3 regions of the Pseudonocardia sp. T1-2H genome follow, and region 2 is predicted to be linked to each of the others. Evidence: riboswitches for the same ligand, from Rfam matches in the RefSeq annotation. Region 2 holds a riboswitch; each other region holds the start of a gene.
The links. A riboswitch is a leader RNA that binds a small molecule or an ion and turns the genes downstream of it on or off. The one in region 2 is predicted to bind S-adenosylmethionine.

Region 1 (6,215 bases), 2.5 Mb from region 2:
CCGCCACGAGCCCGGCCGTGAACACCGCCGATCCCGCGGCGAGCCCGACACCGGCCGCGGCGACGTGGATCGCGCCGTCCGCTGCTCGGCGGACCAGCGCGGACGGATGGAGCAGCGCCATCGACGGCCCCTCGAACAGCATCTTCGGCCTGGTGCCCCGCGGGTACCCGGTCCGCCGGGATCGGAACACCTCTCACGGCCGCCCCCGGCCTCGGGTCGGGCGTCCGCGCATCCATGCCCGCGCGACCGGTGATCCGGGGTGGATGCGCCGCAGGACGGCAGCTCCCGTCCCCGGGGCGACGCCGGCCCGGGGAACGGGATCAGTTCCTCACCTCTGGTGCCGCCACGGGCCGGTGACGGCGAACATGTAGCCGGGCTCCTGGATGTTGGCGAAGAGCACCTTCCGGTCCGGCGAGTAGACCGGCCCGGTGAACTCGACGTTCTTGGTGTCGTCGGTGAAGTCGTTGCGGGCCACCGGGAAGGTCACGCCGCTCTCCGTCGCGCCGACCAGGTGCTGCACGCCCTCGCCGTCCTCGGCCAGGATGACCCCGCCGTAGGGCGAGATGCTGACGTTGTCCGGGCCGTCGAACGCACCGTCGACGTCCGGGCTCGCGTTGCGGCCGAACAGCAGCCGCAGGGTCAGCGTGGCGCACTCCGGGTCGTAGAACCAGACCTGGCCGTCGTGCTGAACCGGGCTCTCCTCGCGGGCGAAGCTCGAGACGATCCAGGCGCCGTCCGCGTCCCACCAGGCGCCCTCCAGCTTCCGGGCGCGGGTGATGTCGCCGTCACCGAACTGCTTGCGGGTGGCGGTGCCGCGGCCGTCGCGGTCCGGGACCGGCACCCACTCGATCGCGTAGGTCGTGCCGACCTTCGTCGCGAGCGACAGGTCCGGGACATGCTTACCGGCCCCGTCGACCGCCTTCATCGCGCCGAGCACGCCGTCCGTCGGGCCGAGGCCGCGCAGCGCGCCGTGCCGGCCGCGGTAGCCGCGCGGCGGGGCCCACCGGTAGAGCAGGCCGTTCGGCTTGGCGGCGTCCTCGGTGAGGTAGATGTCCCCGCGGCGGGGGTCGAGGGCGGCGGCCTCGTGCTCGAACCGGCCGAGCGCCTTGATCGGCTGCGGGTCCCGGTTGGCCCCGCGGTCGTACGGGTCCACCTCGAAGACGTAGCCGTGGTCCTTCTGGAAGCCGCCCGTCCCGGCGAGCGCGTCGATCTCCTCGCAGGTCAGCCACGTGTCCCACGGGGTCTGCCCGCCGGCGCAGTTGGTGGCGGTGCCGGCGATGCCGACGTACTCGGTCCGGCGGGTGCCGTCCGGGTTCGTCTCGACGACGGTGCAGCCGCCGGCCGCGCCCGGGTCGTAGGTCAGGCCGTCGAGGTGCGGGACGGGAAGGTGGGTGCCGAACGGGTCCCGGATCTCGTGGTTGTTCACCAGCACCGTGCCGCCGCCGCGACGGCGGAAGGCGCCCGTGCCGTCGTGGTTGCGCGGCGTCGGCTCGCCGGACTCCAGCCTGGTGACACCCGCATGGGTGACGATCGAGTAGGCGAAGCCCGCGGGGAGCGCGAGGCGCCCGGCGGGGTCCGCGACGAGCGGTCCGTAGCCGGGCTCGCGCGGCGCGGCCGACGCGGACGGCGCCGTCATCAGCATCTCGGTCCCGCCGATCAGCATCACGCCGGCCCCTGCGACAGCGGTGCGCTGCAGGAATCCCCGGCGCGACAGTTCCTGGGTCATCTCGTGTGTCTCCGTTCCGTGCACGTCCCGGGCGGGCGCATCACCCGACCGGGGGGTGGCCGGCCGCCACAGTGACGGACGGAGGAGGCACGAGGGTGAACGGCGGCGGAACGGAACGGATCAAGCGCGCGAGCCCTCCGTCAGCGGATCGACACGAGGCAGAACGGGTGGCCCACCGGGTCCAGGAACACCTGGAACGTCTCCCCGGGCTGCACCTCGGCCTTGCGCGCGCCGATTGTGAGCACCTGCTTCTCCCCCGGTCCAGGTCCGGCACCTCGAAGTCCAGGTGCGCCTGCTGCGGATGCTCGGATCCGGGCCACACGGGCGGCCGATAGTCCGTGACCTGCTGGAACGCGATGGTCACCGCGCCGTCGCCGGCATCGAGCTCGACCCAGGCGTCGTCGGCGGCGGTGTCCTCCGAAGCGACCGGCCAACCGGTGATCGCCGAGTAGAAGCGCGCGAGCGCCAGGGCGTCCGGACAGTCGAGCGCAGCCAGGGTGAACTTTCCGATCGCGGTCATGTGAGGACCGTAGGACCGGGCGCCGACAGTTTCGAGCGGGTCACATCGGACTTGACCGCCGCGCCGGGACCGCCCTACGGTCTGACACAGGTCACGAGTGCCAGCGTCAAGCCCCGGCTTGCTGGCCGGCAACCCTCCTCCGCGGTGGGGTGCTCCGGGTGACGACCAGGCCGGCGCGAACACCCGCGCCCGGCAAGCGCGGACCCGATCCCTCGCGATCCGGGTCCTGTGAAGGTCCCGGGAGGATCACCATGTCCGTCGTCACGCCCACCCGCCCCGTGCAGCCCGCCGCCGGCACCTGCGCGACGCTCCCGCCGGTCGTGGGGTGCGACCTGCGGGTCCCGCTCGTCGACGGGCGCAGCGTCGCCTACGCCAACCTCGACGTCGCCGCCAGCGCCCCCGCATTGGCGGCCGTCGCGGACCACGTCGCCGAGCTGCTCCCCTACTACGCCAGCGTGCACCGCGGTGCCGGGTACGCCTCGCAGGTCTGCACCGCGGTCCTGGAGCGGGCCCGCACCACGATCGGCGAGTTCGTCGGCGCCCGCGAGGACGACGTCGTCGTCTTCACCCGCAACACCACGGACGCGCTGAACCTGCTGGCCGGCGCCGTCCCCGGCCCCGTGCTCACCCTGGACGTCGAGCATCACGCGACCCTGCTGGCCTGGCGCGGCAGCGGCGGACACCGCGTGCTGACCGCCGGGCCGACCGTCGAGGCCACCCTCGAGGCGCTGCGCGAGGCGCTGGCCGCCCGGCCCACCGCCCTCCTCGCGATCACCGGCGCGTCCAACGTGACCGGGGAGATCCTGCCGGTCGAGCGCATCGTCGAGATCGCCCACTCCGGCGGCACCCGCGTGGTCCTGGACGCCGCGCAGCTCGCCCCGCACCGGCGTGTCGACATCGCCGCCACCGGCGTGGACTACCTGGTCCTGTCCGGGCACAAGCTCTACGCCCCCTACGGCGCCGGCGCGCTGGTCGGCCGCCGGGACTGGCTGGACGTCGCCGCCCCGTACCTCGCGGGCGGCGGCGCGGTCCGCGAGGTCACCGCCGGGGGCGACACGGCCGAGGTCGCCTGGTCCCCTGCCCCGCACCGGCACGAGGCGGGAACCCCGAACGTCCTGGGTGCTGCCGCGCTCGCCGCCGCCTGCCGCGCGCTCGACCCGATCCTGGACGACGCGGTCGCCCACGAGCGCGCGCTGCTCGCCACGCTGACCGACGGCCTCGCCGCGATCCCCGGCGTCACCCCGCTGACGATCTGGTCCGACGCCCCGGACCGGGTCGCGGTCGCGAGCTTCACCGTCGACGGCGTCCCGGCCGGCCTCGTCGCCGCGTACCTGTCCGCCGAGCACGGGATCGGGGTGCGCGACGGCAAGTTCTGCGCCCACCCGCTGCTCGCCCGGATCGCCGGCGGGAGCGACGCGGTGCGGGCCAGCCTCGGCCTCGGCACCACCGCCGAGCACGTCGAGCGCCTGCTCACGGCCCTGCGGGCGCTCGTCACGGACGGCCCCGGCGTCGGCTACTCGATCGTCGACGGCCGGTGGCAGCCCACGTCGGACCCGCGGGACCACGACCCGCTCGGCCTCGGCGACGGTCCCGTCGGGCGGGGCGCCGGGTGCGGCGAGTGAGTCAGAACAGCGACCGGGCGATCGGGACCCCCGGCCGGTAGGCCAGGTGCAGGTGCGTCGGCGCGTCGAGGACCGCGAGATCCGCGCGGTTCCCCGGCGCGACGACCCCGATGTCCGTGCGCCGCAGCGCCCGCGCCCCGCCCGCCGTCGCGGCCCACAGCGCCTCGGCGGGCGTCATGCCCATCTCCCGGACGGCGAGGGCGATCATGAACGGCATCGACGACGAGGAACACGTCCCGGGGTTGCAGTCCGTGGCGAGGACGACGGTGACGCCGGCGTCGAGCAGCCTGCGCGCGTCCGGGTAGGGCGACCGCGTGGAGAACTCGACGCCCGGCAGCAGCGTCGCGACGGTGTCGCCGCCGGCCAGCGCGTCGACGTCGTCGCCGGTCAGGTGGGTGCAGTGGTCGACGCTGGCCGCCCCCAGCTCGACCGCGAGCCGCACGCCGGGCCCGGGCCCGAGCTGGTTGCCGTGCACCCGCAGCCCGAGCCCGGCGGCCCGGCCGGCCTCCAGGACGGTCCGGGCCGCCTCACCGTCGAAGGCGTGCGGGCTGGCCGGTTCGCAGAACACGTCGATCCAGCGGGCGTGCGGGGCGCAGGCGTCGAGCATCTCGCCCGTCACCAGCGCGACGTAGGAGTCCACATCGGTCCCGGGCGGGACGACGTGGGCGCCGAGGAAGGTCGTCTCGGGGGTGACCTCGGCGGCGAGCCGGAGCGTGCGGAGCTCGTCGTCGACCGTCAGGCCGTAGCCGCTCTTGATCTCGACGGTGGTGGTGCCCTGCGCGCGCAGCTCCGCCATTCGGCGGGCGAGCAGGGCGCGCAGCGCGTCGTCGGAGGCGGCGCGGGTGGCGTCGACGGTCCGGGCGATCCCGCCGCCGTCGTAGCGCTCCCCCGCCATCCGGGCCGCGAACTCGTCCGCGCGGTCCCCGGCGAAGGCCAGGTGGGAGTGGGAGTCGACGAAGCCGGGCACGACCGCGCGCCCCTCGACGTCGATCCGCTCGTCGGCGGCCGGGGCGGAGGCGGCGGGGCCGACCCAGGCGATCAGGTCCCCGTCGACCACCAGGGCGGCGTCCTGCAGGGGCCCGCGCTCCGGGTCCTGCGTGGTGAGCTCGCCGATGCCGGTGACGAGGGTGGTCATTCGTCCCTCCACAGCGGCTCGATCGCGGTCCGGAGCAGCGCGGCGACGTCGCCGAGCCGGTGCCGGCCGCCCCGGACGACCAGGACCCCGCCCACGATCACGGTGTCGACGTCCGCGGCGGTGGCGGCGAGGACGATCTGGGCCGGGTCCGCGCCCGCCGTCCGGACCGTGTCCGTGCGGACGGCGACGAGATCGGCGGGCGCCCCCGCCTCGATCCGCGTGCTCCGCTCGCCGAGCACGTCGTGCCCGGTCAAGGCGTCGAGCAGCTCGGCGGAGGTGAACCGGCCGCGTTCCCCGCTCCGGAGCCGCTCGTGCATCTCCAGGGCCCGCGCCTCCTCGAGGAGGTCGATCACGGCGTGCTGGTCGCTGCCCAGGGACAGCCGGACCCCGGCGTCGGCGAGCTCACGGGCCGGGCCGAGGCCGTCGGCGAGGTCGCGTTCGGTCGTGGGGCAGAAGCAGGCGGCGGTGCGGGTGCGGCCGAGCAGCGCGACGTCGTCGCCGGTCAGGTGGGTGGCGTGGACGGCGGTGGTCCGCTCGCCGAGGACGCCGGACTCCGCGAGCAGCACCGTCGGGGTCAGGCCGTGCGCGGCCAGGCAGGCCTCGTTCTCGCCCGCCTGTTCGGAGAGGTGGACGTGCAGCGGAAGGCCCGCGGCGGCCTTCGCGACGACCGGCAGCTGGTCCCGCGGGACGGCCCGGACGGAGTGCACGGCGGCACCGACCCGCATGCCGTCGCTCCTCCGCAGCGCCGCGACCCGGGCTGCCCACGCCTCCGCACTGCCGTCGGAGAAGCGGCGCTGGACCGGGTCGAGGCCGGCGCCGAACCCGCCCGCGAGGTAGCAGGCGTCGAGCAGCACCAGCCGGATCCCGGCGTCGGCGGCGGCCTGCCGCAGCGCCTCGGCCATCGCGTTCGGGTCCGCGTACGGCACCCCGCCGGGGCCGTGATGCAGGTAGTGGAACTCCCCCACCGACGTGACGCCCGCGAGCGCCATCTCGGCGTAGACGGCGCGGGCCAGCGCCAGGTAGGAGTCCGGGTCGAGGCGCTGCGCGACCGCGTACATCCGTTCCCGCCAGGTCCAGAACGTCCCGCCGCGGTCGTGCGTCCGCCCGCGCAGCGCCCGGTGGAAGGCGTGGCTGTGGGCGTTGACGAAGCCGGGCAGCAGCACCCCGGGCAGCACGAAGGCGCTCCCGGCCGGAACCCCGGCCTCGACCGAG
Region 2 (6,215 bases):
GGTGCTCGCCACGGCGCTGGAAGCGCTGTCGTTCCTACCCGTACACATGCGCGCCGAGCGGCTGGTCGACCGGCTGCTCTACGGGACCCGGCCGACGCCCTACAGCGTGCTCGCCGGCCTCGCGGCACTGTCGCGCCTCACCCCGAGGGATGCTCCGGATCTGGCACGAGTCGCCGAGGCCATCGCACGAAGCCTGGGGGCAGCCAGCTGCAGACTGAGCGTCGTCCGGCCCGGACTGCCCGACCGCAGCTACTCATGGACCGAGGACGGCACCGACCCGGGCACCGAGGATCTGGTCGAGGTGCCCGTGTGTCACGGCGAGGAGCGCATCGGGTCGATCGCCGTGGACCGCGGGGCAGTCGTCGGCATGTACGCGGAACGACGTCGCCTGATGATGAACATGGCTGACAGCCTGGGTGTGGTGGTACAGGCGAGCCGGGCCGGATTCGAGCTGGAGCGCCAGCTCCGGACCGCGGTGGCGCACGCCGAGGACATCGCGGTGTCGCGGCGCCGGGCGGTTGCGGAGATGGACAGTGAACGACGGCGGATCGAGCGTGACCTGCACGACGGCGCCCAGCACCGTCTGGTGTCCCTGCGTCTCGCCCTCGGCCTGGTCCAGCACCAGGTCGCCACTGCGCAGTTCGACCAGGCCCGGAACCAGCTCGACGACATGCCCGGGCAGATCGAGACGGTGGAGGCGGTGCTCGCCGACACCGTGACCGGGGTGTCGACCCTGCTGCTGTCCGAACGGGGTCTGGCAGCGGCGCTGGAGCTGGAGCTGTCGGGTGGGCACCCGCCGGTCACCCTGGACTTCGGCGGCCTCGTCGCCGACCGCCGATTCCCGGCCGACGTCGAGGCCGCCGTGTACTTCTGCTGCCTGGAGTCGGTCAGCAATGCTCACAAGCATGCGCCTGGCGCGGCCGTGGCGGTGCGCCTGGCGGAGGCCGCCGAGTGGCTGTGCTTCACCGTGCGCGACGACGGGCCGGGATACGACCTCGGGGCAGAGCCGGGGTCGCCGGGCCGCGGGCTGCGCAACGTGCTGGCCCGGATGGGCGCGGTCGGTGGTCGGCTGGAGATCCGTTCCAGGCCGGGAGCCGGTACCACCGTCGAGGGTTCGATCCCCCTATCGGCCGACGGTTCGGGGCCCGTACGCCGAGATGCGACGGTGCTTCTGGGGTCGCATCCCGGACGGAGCCGACCCGCCTGACGCGAACGCCGGCTGAGAGGCTGAGATCGCACGGTGGCGGGACCGGAGCTCGACGCGGGGCAGCCCGCTGCCCGCCCCCGCGGATGCGGCCCGCCCCGGGCTCGGAGCGGGCTCCGGGTCCGGGCGGGCACAAGGTCCGGGCGGGTTCAGTCGTCGAGGAAGGAAAGAGCCTCGCGCACGGCTTTGCTGGTGGACGGGACGGTCGCGGTCGGGCCGACCTGGCCGGAGACCGCGTCGAGGGTCTTGAGGCCGTCGCCGGTGATCAGCAGGACGGTCTCGGCGTCCGGGTCGATGAGCCCGGCCTCGATGAGCTTCTTCGCCGTCGCCACGGTGACGCCACCGGCGGTCTCGGCGAAGACGCCCTCGGTGCGGGCGAGCAGCCGGATGCCCTCGACGACCTCCTCGTCGGTCACGTGCCCGACGGCGCCGCCGGTGCGCCGCACCGAGTCCAGCACGTAGGGGCCGTCGGCCGGGTTGCCGATGGCGAGCGAGCGGGCGATGGTGTCCGGCTTGACCGGCTGGACCACGTCGTGCCCGTTCTCGAAAGCCGCGGCGACGGGCGAGCAGCCCGTCGCCTGCGCGCCGAAGATCGTGTAGGGGGTGTCCTCGACCAGGCCGAGCTTCACGAACTCGGCGAAGCCCTTGTCCACCTTGGTGAGCTGCGAGCCGGAAGCGACCGGCACGACGATCTGCCGGGGCAGCCGCCAGCCGAGCTGCTCGGCGACCTCGTAGCCCAGGGTCTTCGAGCCCTCGGCGTAGTACGGGCGGACGTTCACGTTCACGAACGCCCACTCCTCGTGCTCCGCGGCCAGCTCCGTGGCGAGGCGGTTCACGTCGTCGTAGTTGCCGTCGACGGCGAGCAGCGTGCCGCCGTAGACCGCGGTGGTGGTGATCTTCGCCTGCTCCAGCGAGGAGGGGATCAGCACGACCGAGTCCCAGCCGGCGCGGGCGGCGGCCGCGGCGACGGCGTTGGCCAGGTTGCCGGTGGAGGGGCAGCACAGGACCTTGAAGCCGAGCTCGCGGGCGGCGGCGAGGGCGACGGCGACGACGCGGTCCTTGAACGAGTGCGTCGGGTTGCCGGTGTCGTCCTTCACCCACAGCTTGCGGACGCCGAGCTCGGCGGCGAGCCGGTCCGCCTGGATCAGCCGGGTCAGGCCGGGCTCGGTATTCGGGAACGTCTGCACGTTCGTCGGGACCGGGAGCAGGTCCTTGTAGCGCCAGATCGACTTCGGGCCGGCCTCGATGGCCTCGCGGGTGATGGCCGGGAAGTCGTAGGCCACCTCGAGCGGGCCGAAACACCGGGGGCACGCGAACTCCGCGGCCAGCGGGATCTGGTGGCCGCACTCGCGACACGAGAGCGCGCGGGCGGGGCCGAGGTCGTACGACGTGCCGGCAGGGATGTCAGCAGTGAGAGTCACGAGATCTCCTCATCTGTCCCGCGTGGTTCGCGGGCCGGAATTGGCACCTGGTTCGTCGACGAGCGGACACGGATGTGTTCGCGCGGATCGTCGCTCGACGCCGGTTGCCGGGGCTTCAACGGGCCGTTCCCTCTACCCCTCTGGATGAGCCATATGCAGTTGTGCCACCGGGCAAGGCGAACCTCGCCACGTGGATGACCGAGACGTTACGGCACGGGTTTCGGTCTGCGAAAGCCGGAGTCCCGCATGTGGGAGGCGGGTCACGATCCACCGGCCCGGTGGGCCACGATGGAGGGGTGAGCTCCGCAGCCTCTCCGCGCACCCGGCCGCCCGCCCCCGTGCAGCTGATCGTGGGCGAGGAGGAACTGCTGGTCGAGCGCGCGGTGATCGACGTGCTCCGCGCCGCCCGGGCCGTGGACCCCGAAGCGGAGATCCGCCGGTTTCGCGCCTCCGAGATCACTCCGGGGAAGCTCGCGGGATACCTCAGCCCGTCGCTGTTCGCCGAGGGACGCGTGGTCGTCGTCCAGGCCGCGCAGGAGGCGAACAAGGAGATGGCCGCCGCGATCACCTCCTATGCGGCCGAACCGGCCGACGGCATCGTGCTGGTCGCGCTGCACGCCGGCGGGGCCCGGGGCAAGGCCTTGGCGGACGAGCTGCGCAAACGCGGCGCGAACGTCACCACCTGCGACCGGATCACCCGCGCCGAGGCCCGCGCGGACTTCGTCCGGTCCGAGGTCCGGCGCGCGGGCGGGTCGATCAGCGGGGACGCGGTCGCGGCCCTGCTGGAGGCGGTCGGCTCGGACCTGCGGGAACTCGCCGCGGCTACCGGCCAGCTCGTCGCGGACACCGGTGGTTCGATCGACGTGCACGCCGTCCGGCGCTACCACCGCGGCCGCGCCGAGTCCTCCGGCTTCGCGGTGGCGGACAAGGCGGTGGCCGGGGACCGGACGGGGGCGCTGGAGGCGCTGCGCTGGGCGCTCGTGCTCGGTGTCGCCCCGGTCCTGGTGGCGGACGCCCTGGCGGACGCGGTCCGCACGCTGGCGAAGGTCGGGGCCGCGGGGCGCGGGGACCCCAACCGGCTCGCCGGTGCGCTCGGGATGCCGCCCTGGAAGGTCCGCAAGGCCCAGGGACAGGTCCGAGCGTGGCGGCCGGAGGGCCTCGCGGTGGCGATCGCGGCGACGGCGCAGGTCAACGCGGACGTGAAGGGCGCGGCCGCGGACACGGGCTACGCCCTGGAGCGTGCGGTCCTGGCGATCGTCGAGGCCCGCCACCCCCACTGACCCCCTGCCGTTCGACCGTCGGGCCTGCTCGGGTACCACGCCGCTCGAGTGGCTCGAGCAGCGCAGGCTGACGCTCGAGCCACTCAAGTGGCGGGAGGCGGCGGCCCCGAACGCACCGAAGGCGCCATCCCGGTGGGGATGGCGCCTTCGGCGGATGCAGTGCGTGCGTCAGGCGCTGACGGCCTTCGCGCGCTTGGCCAGCGCCGACTTGCGGTTCGCGGCCTGGTTCTTGTGGATGACGCCCTTCGAGGCCGCCTTGTCCAGTGCCTTCGCCGCGGCCTTCTGCAGCTCTAGGGCCTTCTCGCCGTCGCCGGCGTCGAGGGCCTCACGGAAGCGGCGGACGGCCGTCTTCACGGAGGACTTGACCGCCTTGTTGCGCTGACGCGCCTTCTCGTTGGTCTTGACCCGCTTGATCTGGGACTTGATGTTCGCCACGCGTTTTGCCTCGAGTCGTCGAAGATGCCTGCAGTTCGGGGGGCCCAGGCGACACCGAACGTGATAGGAATCCGGTCGAGCACGCCGAGCACTCGGTCAACCATGCTAACAGCGCACCAGACGCACGGTCACACCGCCCCGTTCCCGCGTGCAGGTACTCCCGCGGTGCCGGGGGCGACCCCATCCTGACACACGGCCGTCGGCGTCCCGGACCCGCTGCCGGCAACACCCTGCCCAGATGTGGGACGGGAGGTCACGGGGGCATCGGCCGATGATCCGACCGTAACTCGCTCGTAGCACGCGTCCGTATGGCCCACCTTGCGCTGAACGGTCAAGATGACCCTCGTGAGCCGAGCAGTGGATCGCAGACCGAGACCCTCCCGGGGCGCCCCCGCCCGCCGCAACGGCGTCGCCCGCACCAGGACCACGGATCTGGCGGAGTCTGCGCTCTTCGACGGCTACCTGGAGCCCGATCGGCCCCATCCGGACGCGTACGACGAGATGTTCGACGCCGACGGCACGGTGCGCAGCCCCTACCGCGCCCTGCACGACGCGATCGCCCCCACCGCCGCGGCGGACCTGACCGTGCGGTCCGAGGCGCTGGACCGGGCCTACCTGGACCAGGGCATCACGTTCTCCCTGTCGGGCAAGGAGCGCCCGTTCCCGCTGGACATCGTGCCCCGGGTGATCAGTTCGACCGAGTGGAACAAGCTGCAGCGCGGCATCGTGCAGAGGGTGAAGGCCCTCGAGGCCTTCCTCGCCGACGTCTACGGGGACGCGCAGATCGTCCGGGACGGCGTGCTCCCCCGCCGGCTGATCACCAGCTGCGAGCACTTCAAGCGCTCCGCGCACCTGCTGAACCCGCCCAACGGCGTCCGCATCCACGTCGCGGGGATCGACCTGGTCCGGGACGCCGAGGGCACCTTCCGGGTGCTGGAGGACAACCTCCGCAACCCGTCGGGGGTCTCCTACGTCATGGAGAACCGCCGCACCATGGCGCGCGTCTTCCCGGACCTCTTCACCCGCCAGCGGGTCCGGGCGGTGGGGACTACTCCACCCATCTGCTGCACGCCCTGCGCGCCGCGGCCGCCCCGAACGTCGCGGACCCGACGGTCGTCGTGCTGACCCCCGGCGTCTACAACTCCGCCTACTTCGAGCACTCGCTGCTGGCCCGGCAGATGGGCGTCGAGCTCGTCGAGGGCCGGGACCTGTTCTGCCGGGACAACGTCGTCTACATGCGCACGACGGAGGGCGAGCAGCGCGTCGACGTCGTCTACCGCCGCATCGACGACGACTTCCTCGACCCGCTGCAGTTCAAGCCCACCTCGGTCCTCGGGGTCGCCGGCATCATGAACGCCGCCCGCGCCGGCAACGTCGTGATCGCCAACGCGGTGGGCAACGGCGTGGGGGACGACAAGCTCGTCTACACCTACGTCCCGGACATGATCAAGTACTACCTCGGCGAGAAGCCGGTCATCCCGAACGTCGCGACGTTCCGGTGCTGGCTCGACGAGGAGCGCGGGCACGTCATCGACCAGCTCGACGAGCTGGTGCTCAAGCCCGTCGAGGGCTCCGGCGGCTACGGGATCCTGTTCGGCCCCGACGCTTCGAAGAAGGAGCTGAGCGACGCGCGCAAGGCGATCCGCGAGGACCCGCGCGGCTGGATCGCCCAGCCCGTCGTCCAGCTCTCGACCGTCCCGACCCGCGTCGAGGACCGGCTGGTCCCGCGGCACGTCGACCTGCGGCCCTTCGCGGTCAACGACGGCGAGGACGTCTACGTGCTCCCCGGCGGCCTGACCCGGGTCGCGCTGCCGAAGGGCAGCCTCGTGGTCAACTCCAGCCAGGGCGGCGGCAGCAAGGACACGTGGGTGCTGG
Region 3 (6,215 bases), 4.7 Mb from region 2:
GCCTGGCTGGAGAGGTAAGGGCCGAACGGGAAAGGCAACAACATGATCACAGAGCGTGGTGCGTGCGCCGGCCGCACGCCCCCCGACGATCAGCCACCGCTGCCAGTCGAACTCGTGACGGCGTCTCCTGCCCCGGCGGTCCCGGTCAACATCGTGTTCGCCGGCGGGTGCTCCCATGCGGCGGCCTTGCCGGCCGGCCCCGCAATCGACCCGCCCGATGCCGCTGCTCGTCTGAGTGCCGGCTACGCGCGGCTTTCACAGGACATCGCCGCAGCCGCGCCGGACCTGATGATCGTGATCACGGACCGCCATCAGCAGAGCTTCTCGACCGGCACGTTCGTCGTCGGCACCGGCGAGCGCCACACCGGCTCGATGGCAGTTCGCGATCGGCCCGACCTGGATCTATCTCTTAAGGGGATGCCGGCATATGCCTACGCGATCGCGGACTGCTTGCGCGCCGAGGGGGTGGAGGTGACGGAGGTGGGTCGGGTCGACCTCGATCACGGGTTGATCGTGCCGCTCCGAGAGCTGCTACCGCGTCCGGGCATCCCAGTCGTCCCGATCGTCACTCAGCCGGCGCGTGGCTTCTCCCCGTTCGGAGCCCGGTCCTTCGGCGAGGTGCTCCGATATGTCGTCGAAGCCCGCGAGGAGCGCATCGCCGTTCTGGCCACCGGTGGTCTGTCGCACCGGCTGGACCCGGGAGAGGTCGGCAACAGCGACGTCGAGTTCGACAGCCATGTCCTGCAGATGTTGCACGATGGGCGGGGACCGGAACTGGGCGATCTCGATCCTTACACCCTGCTTCGTCATGGGCACCACGAGTTCCTCAACTGGCTGGTGATGCTCGGCATGATCGGGCCGGGCGTTCGGGGCGAGGTGTACGCCTACGAACCGATGCCGCAGTCCGGAGGTGCTCGGGCCGTGGTGAACATGCTGCTCTCCGAGCGGAAGACACCCGCTGCCTGAGGCTTCCGAGTTCGTCTGCGCGATGCGTACCGACCCAACGCCCAGCTCTCTCCGACGCGGCCTCGACGCGGGGCCCGGATCCGAAGTCCCCCACGAAGTGAGGCTGTTCATGAATGCCGAGGTTGCCCGCGTTCCGCTGGGGGCCGCTGAAGAGCTGAGGCTGATCGTCCGGCAGGTGGTCCGCGAGGCCGACGGAGTCGTCTCGGTGCTGCTCGCGGACGCGGAGGGGGGCGAGCTGCCGCCGTGGGAACCCGGCGCACACATCGACCTGTGCCTGCCCGGTATAACGCGGCAGTACTCGCTGTGCGGGGACCCGGCGGATCGACACCACTACCGGCTCGGGGTGCTGTTGGAGCCCAGGAGTCGCGGAGGATCACGCTTCGTGCACGACATCTTGGGCCCCGGACATTCAGTGACAGTCCGCCCACCGCGCAACCACTTCCGCCTCGGTGAGGCAGCCGAATACCTGTTCATCGCCGGCGGAATCGGTATCACTCCGCTGTTGCCGATGATCGCGCGCGCCGAGGCCGAAGGGCGTCCCTGGCGTCTCGTCTACGGCGGGCGGTCGCGTGGTTCGATGGCTTTCCTCGGGCAGGTGGCCACCTACGGTGACAAGGTCGAGGTGGTGCCCCAGGATGAACACGGGCTGCTCGACCTGGCCGAGCTCCTGAAAGTCCCTGGCCAGAGACACGTCTATTGCTGTGGGCCCGAACCTCTACTGGCGGCCGTGGAGAGCCACTGTGCCGGTTGGCCAACAGGCCGACTGCACGTGGAGCGGTTCACGACGGCGGCCCTGGTCGGCGACGCGGACAGCCAGACGGCGTTCGAGGTGGAGTGCGCGGAATCGGGTGTGACCGTGGCTGTGGCGATCGGGCAGACCATGCTCGACGCCATGCTGGAAGCCGGTCTCGACCTCAACTTCGATTGCAAGGAGGGGACGTGTGGTACGTGCGAGCTCGGCCTCGTCGAGGGCGTCGCTGATCATCGAGACGCGGTACTCACTCGGGAGGAGCGCGACGCGGGCGAGTTGATTCTTCCCTGCGTCTCTCGTGCCCGGAGCTTCCAGGCTTGTCGTCGAAGCGTGAGCATGATCGAACGCCGGGGCGGTCGGCCTTCGAATTGCGACCATCAAGGAGGAGACCGTCCGGTTGTACCGGCTCGGTCGGCTCGTGCGACTGGAGATCCAGTATGTGTTGCGCGTCCGCCGCAGCCAGTGCCACGAAGGCGCCGCCGCCGGTGTCAAACGGCCTGCCGGGCGCTGGTTTAGTAGAGAAGCTCGAACTCACGACCAGGCTGATCAGAGGTCGTCCAGTAGGCGTCGGTCAGCGACCTCATCTTCGGCGTCCCCGGAGTCGTCGCCTACATCTCCCAGCCCACGCCGCGGGCCCTGCCATCCCTGCGCAAGACCATGAGATGGCACGAGGTCCGGCCAGCTTTGTGGCCTTGGTGATCGTGCTCTACCCACACCGTCGACCCGCATCTGGCCGCGATCCCGCTCTTCGAAGTAGTCGGCACGGCGGCCGAGCGTTCGAGATCGAGCCAGTCCTCATACCGGCCCGCGTGCTCGGCGACCCCGTCGTGATGGGGAGTGGTTGACGATGCCGACGTGACACGAGTCGTGACACGAAACCGCGTCGACAGGTGTTGTCACGGTGGGCCGAGGCACCGGTCGCGTTATTGTTGTCGCTGGCAGATGCGCTGTGATGTGAGTAACCATCCTCTTTTAATCCGCGGGTTGTGAGTTCGATCCTCACGGGGCCCACCCCTTCCTACCTGGGGAGATCGTACCTCGGGATGATCACCTTTGGGTGTCCTGGAGCGGCCTGCGCAGCGGCGGCGACAGCGCGGTCGTCGCGGGGGAGCGCGGTCTGGCGTTCGCGGCGAACTACCACGTCAGCCCCGGGACCGTGCTCGAGGCGGTGGACGCCTACCGCAAGGCGTTCCGGCCGTCGGAGCGCCTGGCTGCGCCGTACGTGATGGTGTCGGCCGATGTGGTCGTCGCGAAGAACGACGCGACCGCCGGCGAGCTGGCCGCGGGCTACGGACCGTGGGTGCACAGCATCCGCGCCGGCGCCGGCGCCATCCCGTTCCCCGACCCGGCCACGGCGACCGCGCACCCGTGGTCCGACGAGGACCGGGCGCTGGTGGCGGACCGGGTGGCGACCCAGTTCGTCGGCTCGCCGACCACCGTCGCCGAGCGCCTCGAGGCCTTGCAGCGGGTCACGGGTGCCGACGAGCTGCTGGTCACCACGATCACGCACCGGCACGACGACCGGGTCGCCTCCCAGGCGCTGCTGGCGCAGGAGTGGGCGGCGCGGGCCCGGACCCGCCTCGCCTCCTGAGCCCGGCACACCGGTCGCCGCCCCGCGAATGTCCGGACCTTTCCGCAGCTCAGGACGGGTGTGGCGCCGATGACACTTGCATGTTCATGCTCTTGACAACCGGATCGGGTGACGGGTTGAGTGCGAGAAGTCCATCCAGAGCGGCCGAGAGACCCGGCTCGACGACGCCGCAGCAACCCGCGCCCACGGCGCAGGGTGCTACCGCCGGGACCGATGGGAGCGGTATGTCGAGCCGAGTGCTGCGGGTGCCCGCGCGCCGGCAGCTGCGCTGTTGGTGGACGCGCCGGCGACACGTCGACCTCTGCCGGACGCACACCGCGCTCTGTCGCTGACCGCCCCTGCTTCTGATCGGCGCTGTCGCTGATCGGCGCTGCGCTGATCGGCGCTGCTCCTACCCCTCACCGACCAGCCCTTCGTCACGGCCGCGCGAACGCGGACCGTCCGTCCACAGTGCTCCGGTGTGCCCTCGTGCGCACCGCTTCGGGGGTCCCTCATGTCCATCTGTCCGCACCACCACGCCCACGCCGGAGGGGTGCGGTGACGGTTCCGCTCGAGACCCGACGGGTCGACTACACCGATCCGCTCGTCCTGCCGATGCTCGTCGAGCTCGACCACGAGTACTGGACGCGCTATCGGCACACCCTCGGTGACCTCGCCGAGGAGATACGCCGCGAGCGCGCCCGGTTCGCGCCGCCGGACGGCGGGCTGATCCTGCTGCTCGCCGAGGGCGTCCCGGTCGCGGGTGGTGCCTTCCGCCGGTGGGGCGCCGACACCGCCGAGCTCAAGCGGATCTGGACGGACTCGGCCCACCGCCGCCGCGGCCTCGCCCGACGCGTGCTGGCCGAGCTCGAGGCCGAGATCTCGGCGCGCGGCTACCGCCGGATCTACCTGACCACCGGGCCGCGCCAGCCCGAGGCACAGCAGCTGTACCTGGCTACCGGCTACACCCCGCTCTACGACCGCTCCCTCGATCCCGAGGAGATCGGTCCCCACCCGTTCGAGAAGCACCTGACCGGAGACCGTGATGAGTGAGCTCGCCACCGCGCACGCCCCGCCCGCCCGCGAGGAGGGCCCGGACGACGCCGATTTGACGATCGTCCAGGCCCGCCACCCGTGGCGGTGGGTGGCGACTGCGGTCGTCGTGGTGCTGGTCGCGATGGCGCTGCACGCCCTGGTGACCAACGCGGCGTGGGACTGGGCGACCGTCGGGCAGTACCTCTTCGCGCCGTCGATCATCCGCGCGGTGCTCCTGACCCTGCAGCTCACCGTGCTGGGGATCGTCGTCGGGTTCGTGCTCGGGACGGTCCTCGCGGTCATGCGGCTCTCGCCGAACCCGTTGCTGCGCTCGGTCAGCTGGACCTACATCTGGATCTTCCGGTCCGTCCCGCTGATCCTGCAGCTGCTGTTCTGGTACAACCTCGCGCTGCTCTACGACTCGATCTCGTTCGGCGTCCCCTTCGGGCCGGCGTTGTTCGAGATCGGCGCGATGGACCTGGTCGGGCCGGTGACCGCCGCGGTGCTGGGTCTCGCGCTGCACCAGGCCGCCTATGCCGCGGAGGTCGTGCGCTCCGGCTTCCTCGGCATCGACCAGGGCCAGCTCGAGGCCGCCGCCGCGCTGGGCATCCCGCGCTGGCGCCGCTTCCGGCGCATCCAGCTCCCGCAGGCCATGCGCACGATCGTCCCGACGGCGGCGAACGAGCTGATCGGCCTGGTCAAGGGCACGTCGGTGGTCTACATCATGGCGCTGTCCGAGCTCTTCTACCAGGTGCAGGTGATCTACACCCGGACCGGCCGGGTGATCCCGATGCTGCTGGTCGCGGCGGTCTGGTACCTGGTGCTGACCACCGTGCTGTCCATCGGGCAGTTCTACGTGGAGCGGCACTACGCCAAGGGGGCGCTGCGCGTCCTGCCGCCCACGCCCCTGCAACGGCTACGGGCCACGTTCGCCAGGTTCCGGCGGGAGGTGGCGGCGTGAGCCCCGCACCGATGGTCGACCTGCGCGGCGTGCACAAGAGCTTCGGCGGGATCGAGGTGCTGCGCGGCGTCGACCTCACGGTCCGGCCCGGCGAGGTGACGGTGGTGCTCGGGCCGTCGGGCTCCGGCAAGTCCACGCTGCTGCGCACCATCAACCATCTGGAGAAGGTCGACCGCGGGTTCGTCCGGGTCGACGGCGAGCTGATCGGCTACCGGCGCTCCGGGCGGAAGCTGCACGAGCTGCCGGAGCGGCAGGTCCTGCGCCAGCGCAGCCGCATCGGCTTCGTGTTCCAGAACTTCAACCTGTTCCCGCACCTCACCGTGCTCGACAACGTCGCCGAGGCGCCGCTCTCCGCGCAGGGCCGGGACCGGGCGACCGTGCTCGGCGAGGCCCGCGAGCTGCTGGACCGCGTCGGGCTCGTCGACAAGGTGGACGCGTACCCGCGCCGGCTCTCCGGCGGTCAGCAGCAGCGGGTCGCGATCGCCCGCGCGCTTGCCCTGCGACCCAAGCTCCTGCTGTTCGACGAGCCCACCTCGGCGTTGGATCCCGAGCTGGTCGGGGAGGTTCTCGACGTCATGCGCGACCTCGCCCGCAGCGGCACCACCATGGTCGTGGTCACCCACGAGATCGGCTTCGCCCGCGAGGCGGCCGACACCGTGGTGTTCCTCGACGAGGGCCGCGTCGTCGAGCAGGGGCCGCCCACCCAGGTCCTCGACGACCCCCGCGAACCCCGCACCCGCGCCTTCCTCGGCGCCGTCCTGCGCTGACCCGGCGCTCCCACCGACCGAAGGAAACCCATGTCCCGCATCCCCCGGCCGCTGCGCCACCTGCGGCTCGCCGCCGTCGCCCTCCTCGTCCCGGTACTGGCGGCCGTGGCCTGCTCCGGGCCGGACCCCGACCGGGCCGCGGCCCCGCCGTCGGCCGCCGGCGCC

Region 1: another riboswitch for S-adenosylmethionine. It lies ahead of WBK50_RS11905 (aminotransferase class V-fold PLP-dependent enzyme); the one in region 2 lies ahead of thrC (threonine synthase).
Region 3: another riboswitch for S-adenosylmethionine. It lies ahead of WBK50_RS01270 (GNAT family N-acetyltransferase); the one in region 2 lies ahead of thrC (threonine synthase).

What each region holds. Positions count from the first base shown of each region.
Region 1 is NZ_JBBPCL010000001.1:2,387,383-2,393,597, reverse strand. Features, by position in the region: gene WBK50_RS11925 (HAD-IC family P-type ATPase) at 1-142, opposite strand, end outside; gene WBK50_RS11920 (alkaline phosphatase PhoX) at 329-1,726, opposite strand; gene WBK50_RS11915 (VOC family protein) at 1,867-1,971, opposite strand; partial or broken gene WBK50_RS11910 (VOC family protein) at 2,028-2,246, opposite strand; SAM riboswitch class IV at 2,336-2,451, shown strand; gene WBK50_RS11905 (aminotransferase class V-fold PLP-dependent enzyme) at 2,498-3,868, shown strand; gene hutI (imidazolonepropionase) at 3,870-5,003, opposite strand; gene WBK50_RS11895 (formimidoylglutamate deiminase) at 5,000-6,215, opposite strand, start outside.
Region 2 is NZ_JBBPCL010000001.1:4,905,406-4,911,620, reverse strand. Features, by position in the region: gene WBK50_RS24245 (sensor histidine kinase) at 1-1,207, shown strand, start outside; gene thrC (threonine synthase) at 1,354-2,625, opposite strand; SAM riboswitch class I at 2,632-2,776, opposite strand; gene holA (DNA polymerase III subunit delta) at 2,922-3,905, shown strand; gene rpsT (30S ribosomal protein S20) at 4,074-4,340, opposite strand; partial or broken gene WBK50_RS24225 (circularly permuted type 2 ATP-grasp protein) at 4,649-6,215, shown strand, end outside.
Region 3 is NZ_JBBPCL010000001.1:238,670-244,884, forward strand. Features, by position in the region: gene WBK50_RS01250 (aromatic ring-hydroxylating oxygenase subunit alpha) at 1-18, shown strand, start outside; gene WBK50_RS01255 (DODA-type extradiol aromatic ring-opening family dioxygenase) at 43-966, shown strand; gene WBK50_RS01260 (PDR/VanB family oxidoreductase) at 1,076-2,233, shown strand; gene WBK50_RS01265 (LLM class flavin-dependent oxidoreductase) at 2,775-3,308, shown strand; SAM riboswitch class I at 3,437-3,528, shown strand; gene WBK50_RS01270 (GNAT family N-acetyltransferase) at 3,846-4,340, shown strand; gene WBK50_RS01275 (amino acid ABC transporter permease) at 4,333-5,283, shown strand; gene WBK50_RS01280 (amino acid ABC transporter ATP-binding protein) at 5,295-6,050, shown strand; gene WBK50_RS01285 (ABC transporter substrate-binding protein) at 6,081-6,215, shown strand, end outside.